One region of the Cytobacillus mangrovibacter genome, then DNA from elsewhere that is predicted to be linked to it. Evidence: riboswitches for the same ligand, from Rfam matches in the RefSeq annotation. Region 1 holds a riboswitch; the other holds the start of a gene.
The links. Region 1 has a riboswitch for thiamine pyrophosphate ahead of tenA (thiaminase II). Riboswitches for the same ligand answer to the same signal wherever they lie in the genome.

Region 1 (4,327 bases):
AAAGGATAGCCCTAGTGATGAATTAGCTAGCTCCATTCGAACAGTAATGGATGGAAGACGCATTTATGCTCCTGAATTGATGGATGACGTGTATAGTGAGGAAAATCCGCTTACTGAACGAGAGAAAGAAGTCCTTGAACTCGTTGCCGATGGGAAAAATACGAAAGAAATTGCTGATGAACTTCGAATCAAAACGGGAACTGTTCGAAACTATATTTCACAGATACTTGATAAGCTCGAGGTCAAGAATCGAATTGAAGCAATCACACAATCGAAGGAGAAAGGATGGTTTAAGTAAACCATTCTTTTTTTTAGGCTCTTTTCCAAAAGATTTTTGTTTTTGAATTAGTTATCAATTTACAAAAAAGACTAGTTGATTGGAGCGGAAGGTGCGAGACTCCTGCGGGAGTAGTGGGACAGCTGAGACCCCACAGGTGCTTTAGCGCCGAGGAGGCTCAGCGCCCACCCCGCGGGTCGCTGCGTACCTGGAGCGGAAATCAACTTCTACCTAATCATATTAAAGATTATTCACGATATTTTATTTTTCCGAATTTTTTAAAAAACTACTCGACAAAGTATATGAATTGGAGGATAATTGTAAAAATAAATCAATCACTTTTATCAAGCACCGCTTAAAAGAGTGATAGTTTTTAGCAAATAGTATCATGAGAACTACATAATAAAAAGACAGGGAGAAGAAGTAGGATGAGAGACTATCAAATGGAAATCAACTTAACCACAGCTGGAAAACAAAAACCGGCATTTGACCAACTTCAGTTTGGAAGACATTTTACAGATCATATGTTTGTAATGGATTATTCTACAGAAAAAGGCTGGTATGATCCGCGAATTATTCCCTATCAACCTGTCACATTAGAACCATCTGCGATGATTTTTCATTATGGGCAAACTGTATTTGAAGGGTTAAAGGCTTATCTCTCAAAGGACGGGCAAGTTTTATTATTTAGACCGAAGAAAAATATGGAAAGAATGAATCGCTCGAATTCAAGGCTTTGCATGCCCCCAATTGATGAGGAGTTTGCCTTATATGCCTTAAAACAATTGCTTACGATAGAAAAAGAGTGGATTCCTCCATATGAAGGCACCTCTCTTTATATACGGCCGTTTATTATCTCAACAGAACCGTTTTTAGGCGTAGCGCCTTCACACAGCTATCGATTTATGATCATTTTGTCCCCAGTTGGGGCTTATTATAAAGAAGGAATTAATCCTGTAAAAATTTCTGTTGAACAAGAATTTGTTCGAGCTGTACAGGGAGGAACAGGTAATGCAAAAACAGCTGGGAACTATGCCGGCAGTTTAAAAGCACAAGAAGTGGCTGGGAATGCAGGATACTCGCAGGTCCTATGGCTAGATGGAAAAGAAAAAAAATATATTGAAGAAGTAGGAAGCATGAATGTTTTCTTCAAAATAAATGGAGAAGTTTTCACACCTATTCTAAATGGAAGCATCTTGGATGGGGTCACACGTGATTCCATCATCCAGCTCATCAAACATTGGAATATTCCTTTTTCTGAACGAAAAATTTCTATGGAAGAAATCTATCAGGCACATAAAGATGGAATTTTAGAAGAGGCATTTGGAACGGGAACAGCCGCCGTCATTTCTCCAATAGGAGAATTCTTTTGGCAAAATGAGCATCTAGTAATAAATAACGGAGAAACTGGAGAACTTGCAAAAAAATTATATGACACATTAACGGGAATTCAATACGGCACACATGAAGACCCATTTGGCTGGCGTGTGGAAGTACTGGATGAAGTATTAACAAAATAAATTTTTTACTTGCAATATTAAATTTTAATGGTATGCTATGAATTGAATTCAAATAATTAACACTAGGGGTGTCTTGTAAAAGACTGAGATTGAACGGCCGTTCTAAACCCTTTGAACCTGATCTAGTTCACGCTGGCGTAGGAAAGTGGTAAATGGTTGAACAAGTATGCCAATCACCCCACTCTTCCGTCTAAGAGTGGGTTTTTTAATACAATGAAATAAAAATAACAAAATAGCATTCTACTAGGGGCGCCTTATGGCTGAGAAGTAACCCTTTGAACCTGATCTAGATCATACTAGCGTAGGGAAGTAGGTAAGATGATTACGACTTTTTTGCGTAATGATTTAACCGCTTTCCACATTCGGAAAGCGGTTTTTTTTGTTGAAAAAAAAATACTTAAAGGAGGAAACATTATGGAGACTGTAAAAACAAAGAAATTCACTGAAAGGCTGTTTATAAATGTACAGCCAATTTGGGAGAGAAATCATAATCATCCATTTGTTCAAGAGCTAGGAAAAGGGATATTGGACGAAGAAAAATTCATTCACTACATGAAACAGGACTATGTATATTTAATCGATTATGCAAAGCTATTTGCCATAGGCGCACTGAAAGCACACGACCTGCAAACGATGGGGAAATTTGCTCACATTCTTCATGAAACATTAAATTTTGAAATGGAACTTCATCGCCAGTTTGCAGCTGAATTCGGGATTTCACGTGAGGAATTGGAGGCGACAAAGCCAACTCCTGTTAATCTAGCCTATACGCGTTACATGTTAAATGTTGCTCAAAATGGCAGTTTAGCCGAAGTAGTCGCTTGTCTGCTGCCTTGTGCATGGGATTATTGGGAGATTGGAAAACTTCTGAGAAAACAATATGGTGATCAAATCGAGACAAATCGCTATGCAAAATGGATTGATACATACGACTCCGATACATTTGCTGAAGGGGCAAAATGGCTGATACAGCTAATGGATGACTTAGCAGAAGGGAAGCCAGAACGTGAGCTTGCAATGCTTGAAGAGCACTTCCAAATGACTTCTAAATACGAATACTTATTCTGGGATATGAACTATTTTAAACAAGATTGGCCTATTTAAAGTAAGCGGGTGAAAAGATGACACTTGTATTAAAAAATGTTTCCTACACTTTCACAAATGATAGAAAGCAGCAAAACAAAGTAATCTCACAATTAAATATGCAAATAAATCAAGGAGAGTTCGTCTCTCTAATTGGCAAAAGCGGAACCGGGAAAAGCACAATTTTAAAATTAATAACTGGCCTTCTTAAACAAGATGAGGGGGAGATATTGGTAAATGGCAAGTTCGTTTCACTTGGGGATGTTGGCTATATGCCTCAAAGGGATTTACTGCTCCCATGGCGTTCAATCATTGACAATATTATGATTGCAGCCGAGCTTCAAAAGGATTTAGAGATAACTAGAGCAGAAGCCGTAAATTGGCTCGCACGAGTTGGTTTAGCAGAATATGAGAACGCACTTCCAAACCAATTGTCTGGGGGCATGAGGCAGCGTGCAGCTTTTCTTCGGGCTCTCTTGACAAATAAAGATCTGCTATTGCTCGATGAGCCCTTCGGCGCCCTTGATGCTTTAACTAAGAAAGAAATGCAGGCCTGGCTATTATCCATTTGGCAAGAGCTAAACAAAACGATTCTGTTTATTACCCATGACCTAGAAGAAGCGTGTTTTCTAAGTGACCGAATTATCCTATTGCATCCGAATAAAAAAATGGAAGAAATCAAGGTCGAGCTGCCGCGTCCAAGATTTCCTGAGTTGCTTCACTCAATAGAATTGGCTGGAATGCGATATGAATTGGAGAAAAAGATTACAAATGAAACAGTTTAAGAGATGGATTAAAACTTATAGTCTATTTATCATTTTTGCAGGATTCCTATTAATCATATTGGAATGGCTAGTCAAAAAAGAGATGGTTCCTTCATTTATTTTGCCTGCACCAACCAGTGTCATTATGATGATCTTGGAAAACTGGAAGCCATTAATATTGGAACATTTAAGTGCAACCATCCTGGAATTTTTCATCGGATTTTTGATTTCAGTAATTGGCGGTGTACTCCTTGCCGTTTGGATGTTTTTTTCAAAAACAATGGAGAAAATGTTATATCCTGCGGTCCTGATTTCACAAATGATGCCGATTATTGCGCTGTCACCCATTTTTGTCCTTTGGTTCGGTTATACAATCTGGAGTAAGGTTGCTGTGACTGTATTAATCTCATTTTTCCCCATTGTTGTTGGTACATATGATGGACTGAGGTCTAGTGATAAAGATTATATTGAGCTGCTTCGCTCGATGGGTGCAACACGATGGCATACATTTATTAAGCTGAACATTCCAATGGCTTTACCTTCTTTTTTCTCTGGATTAAAGCTTGCGACCGTCTATGCATTGGTGGGAGCAACGATTGGAGAATGGCTCGGTGCTAGTGAAGGACTGGGGTATTATAGTCGCCGAATGTCTGGAAATTTGAATGCTGAAGGTGTTTTTGCTG
Region 2 (4,327 bases), on a different contig from region 1:
CTTTTGAATCATTTCCTGAGCTCTCTCACGATTGGTTTCTCCCTGTAATTCTTGACCAAGGATGACATTTTGCAAAATGGTCCGCCATGGCAGTAATGAAGGGGTCTGCGGCATATAGCTGACTGATCCGCGCTTGCCATTAATCTTTTCATTCTGTAATCGGATTGTTCCTTCATCAGGAGATAACAGCCCACCAATTAAATTAAATATCGTACTTTTTCCACTCCCAGACGGTCCAAGGATGGATACAAATTCTCCTTGTTTCACCTGCAAGCTTAGATTGTGGATTACCTCGTTTTGCCCGAAGCGCTTAGAAACATTCTCGATGGATAGTAAAGTCACTTGTTGTCAGCCTCCTTTGATTTCCAACGGACAAGTATGCGTTCAGCAAGTAAAATCAGTGCAAATAATAATAGGCTTATAATCATAATAAAGAGAATGGCGACAAATACACGATCTGTTCGAAAGGATGAAGAAGCAAGTGTCATATAGACACCCACTCCAGATTTGGCGCCAAGCCATTCTGAGATGACTGCTCCCATTACACTGTATGTAGCAGATATTTTTAAACCGGAAAATAATGCAGGTAAAGAATACGGAAGCTCTAGCTTCCAAAAAAGCTGTCTTCGATTAGCACCAGCCATCATCATATAATGCTTTAGCTCATTTGGCGTTTGTCTAAAGCCATCAAGAGCGGCAACAGTAATCGGAAAAAAGCAAATAAGTGTGATAACAATCAACTTCGGCAATAACCCAAATCCAAACCAAATGACCAATAGTGGAGCAAGGACAATGATCGGGATATTCTGAGATAAAATTAATAAAGGGTAGATTGATTCTCTAACAAACGGGATTAGATGAAGAATGATGGCAGTTATTAATCCAATGCTTGATCCGATGACAAATCCAAGTAATGATAATTGAATGGTTGATTGCAGGTGAGGGCCGAAATTCCCCCATCCAGCTATTGCTTCTTTAAATATCTCAGAAGGCGGGGGAAGCAGCCAATTTGGAATCTCTGCCATTGAAACAGCCATTTCCCAAATAATGAACAAAAGGAGGAGAACCAATGCAGGTCTCCATCCTTTTAATAAATAATTCCTCATGAACGATATTTCTCCGTCAATTGATCCATTTCAATTCCTGATGGCTGATACAGAATCTTTACTTGAGAAATGACATTTCGGCTTCCTTTTGCAATCATTTTCTCATTCATTTCAGCAATGATTTGTAATAGATGCGTCAATTCACCTTCCATTGTTGTTTCTAATGGATGTACCTCATATTTAACACCGGATTCTTCAATCACACGAATCGCTTCATCCACATATGGAATCACATCTTCTCCATTTTTTGTTTTAGGTATGATTTGAATACTAACTAATGCATTAGCCATTTTCTTGTTCTCCTCACTCTGGTAAAAATTCATTTGTGAATGCTTTTTCTGCCTCTAATTCCTTATCAAGTAAATTATTTTCAAACATCCAATCAGCATAGTTCTTCCATACTTCTAGTTTTTGTTCACCCCATCTAGGTGCATCATCCTGGTAATAAGGTGCAAGCCACTCTTGGCTTTTTTTCACAAGCTCTTCATCAAGGTCTGGTGCTGCTTTTAGTAAGATGTCTGCTGCTTCTTGAGGATTGTCGATGGTGAACTGGTATCCTTTAGAGACAGCCTTGACAAAAGCCTTCACAGTTTCTGGATTGTTCTCAATCATCTTTTCATTTGTTGCAAGTACAGGTGTATAATAGTCAAGCTTTTTACTATAATCCGTTAAATAGACCATATTGATCTTTTCCCCGCGGAGTTCAGCTTCAATGCCTGTCCAACCATAATAAATCCATGCAAAGTCAATATCTCGCTTAACCGCTGTAAAAAAGTCAGCATCCCCCATGTTTACGATGGATACATCTTCAACATTCGCCTTTTCTATTTTCATTAAGGAGTCTAAGACAGATTGCTCAACAGGTGAACCCCATCCCCCATATGTTTTCCCAGCAAAGTCTTTTGGTGATAGAATCTTTTTTTCTTCTGGTGAAGCAAAGCCAGATGTATTATGCTGAATGACCGCAGCTACCGAGACAAGAGGGACTCCTTGTACTCGTGCTTGAGTAATACTTTCTTGATAACTTACCCCAAAGTCAGCCTTGCCAGAAGCAGTAAGCTGATCCGCGCCAGCTTCACCTGGCATAATAATTTCAACATCCAGTCCTTCTTCTTCAAAGAATCCTTTATCTTTGGCAACATAAAGGCCTGTATGATTGGTATTTGGTGTCCAATCAAGAACAACCGAAACCTTCTTCAATTCATCTTTAGTCTGCCCTTCGTCCTTAGCAGGTTTAGCTTCATCATTGTTATTGCCGCAGCCAGCGAGCAATAGGGTAGAGCAAATTATGGCTAGCCATTTCTTCATCTTTTGAACCTCCTGGTGATTTATACTTATGCTCTCCAGATTATCTGGAAATTTTGCATAATAAAAAACGCCCTAGGCAGGAACCTGGGCGCATATAAACTAAACATTATTTGTTTTAGAATATGTTCCCTCCGCTGGTATCAACCAGATCAGGTTCTAAGGGTTATCATCGTTTTCAGATGAAATCTCAACCAATATGGTTCCCCTACAATTCTGCCTATTCAATTATGCTAAAGCATTTTTTATTCCTAACCCATTATAACAGATATGTTTCATTTGACTAGAAAAATGTGCTAAATGTTTAAGTAAAGTAGTACAAATCTAATATTTTCCTCTATTTCTATGGATATTATTGTGGGTAGAGGTCATTACTATTCTATGATAAGGTTATGTATATCGCTTATGTATACACTAAAGGCACACAGCCAGATGACGTAGCATCTTTGTTTATTGAATGATAAGCTGGGTGCTTTTTTCTTTTCAAAAAAAGGAGGAGATATAATGAAAAAACTTGCAGCTATTTTTGCGGGCTTCATGATGCTCTCGTTCCATTTTGTTCTTTCTGATGATAATTACACTTATGCTGAATTATTAGATTCTGTTGACATATATACGGTGGAAAAAGGAGATTCACTTTATGAAATCGGAATGGAGCACGGGGTTTCAGTTTTAGAATTAAAGAAGATTAATCATAAAAAAACGGAAAAGGTCCACACTGGAGAAAAGCTTATTTTGCCTAAATCGATAACGAAATCAGAGCAGGATCTCTTAGCGAGACTCGTTCATGCGGAAGCAAAGGGTGAGCCGTATGAAGGAAAGGTTGCTGTTGCTCAAGTTATTTTGAACCGTGTGAAGGATGATCGCTTTCCGGACACAATTAAAGGGGTTATCTACGAAAAAAGACAATTTCAACCAGTTGATAATGGCTCTATTAATGAACCTGCTGATAAAAGTTCCAAAAAGGCAGCTATGGAGGCATTAGTTCTTAAAGGTAAAGGAAATGGATCTGTCTTCTTCTTTAACCCTGACCAAACAAGCAGTACATGGTTAAGATCCAAAACGGTCACAGTAGAAATTGGCAAGCACCGCTTCGCGAAATAATATAAGCAGCTCCATTCTTTTGGAATGGAAGCTGCTTTTTTATATCTCTTAAGGGCTGATGCAGTCAGCTGACATTTTTACTCTGCTTGAATTGGCTGTTTAAGTTTCCATGCTTTGAATTTATCAAGTTCACCTGATAATTGTTTAAGTGCAAATGTAATCACTGCCGCATCATCAACAATGCCGATCCCAATTAAGAAATCAGGTATGACATCAATTGGTGAAACAAAGTACAAAATGGAAGCAATCATGAAAACAATTGTTTTCTTAGAAATATCACGGTATTCCCCATTTGACCAGGACTTGACTAATTCCATAAGAAGTTGAAATTTCTCCCAAACCCCTGATAAGGATGTTTTATTTTTTTTTGCCTTTTGCGCAGACTTTTTGAGTAAACCGACAGTTTCTTTAGGATTGTCAGCGTATTTCTTAGCTTTAGACTCAAACAACTTATAACCTTTTTCATGCTCATTTGTATTCGGCATAGGGTTCATCCTCCCATTAGACAATTGTTAAAGATATTATTAACATTTCGTAACGAATACATTAATTGATTTCTACATCAAGTAAAAGTACTTATTTTGACATGAAAGTCTATTTCATATGTGCTCTCTATCACTGTAAAATTCAAGAAAAAAGTTTAGATTTCTCTAGAATAGAGAAACTAGTGAGGGAGAAGGGGTATAAAACATATGAAAGCAAGTAATAAAGTGAAACTGTATGCCATTATTATGTCATGTCTGCTCTTACTTGTCAGCTGCTCCGAAAAACCAATTTTTCAAGGAGAGTATGAATGGGAGCTGCAGAATTTC

Region 2: another riboswitch for thiamine pyrophosphate. It lies ahead of ACFYKT_RS16330 (ABC transporter substrate-binding protein); the one in region 1 lies ahead of tenA (thiaminase II).

Annotation. Positions count from the first base shown of each region.
Region 1 is NZ_JBIACJ010000001.1:113,704-118,030, forward strand. It holds gene ACFYKT_RS00585 (response regulator) at 1-298, shown strand, start outside; gene ACFYKT_RS00590 (branched-chain amino acid aminotransferase) at 706-1,797, shown strand; TPP riboswitch at 1,852-1,958, shown strand; TPP riboswitch at 2,033-2,122, shown strand; gene tenA (thiaminase II) at 2,212-2,901, shown strand; gene ACFYKT_RS00600 (ABC transporter ATP-binding protein) at 2,919-3,665, shown strand; gene ACFYKT_RS00605 (ABC transporter permease) at 3,652-4,327, shown strand, end outside.
Region 2 is NZ_JBIACJ010000009.1:89,011-93,337, forward strand. It holds gene ACFYKT_RS16315 (ABC transporter ATP-binding protein) at 1-342, opposite strand, end outside; gene ACFYKT_RS16320 (ABC transporter permease) at 339-1,106, opposite strand; gene ACFYKT_RS16325 (thiamine-binding protein) at 1,103-1,396, opposite strand; gene ACFYKT_RS16330 (ABC transporter substrate-binding protein) at 1,410-2,414, opposite strand; TPP riboswitch at 2,524-2,631, opposite strand; gene ACFYKT_RS16335 (cell wall hydrolase) at 2,916-3,515, shown strand; gene ACFYKT_RS16340 (YkvA family protein) at 3,593-4,000, opposite strand; gene ACFYKT_RS16345 (SCO family protein) at 4,208-4,327, shown strand, end outside.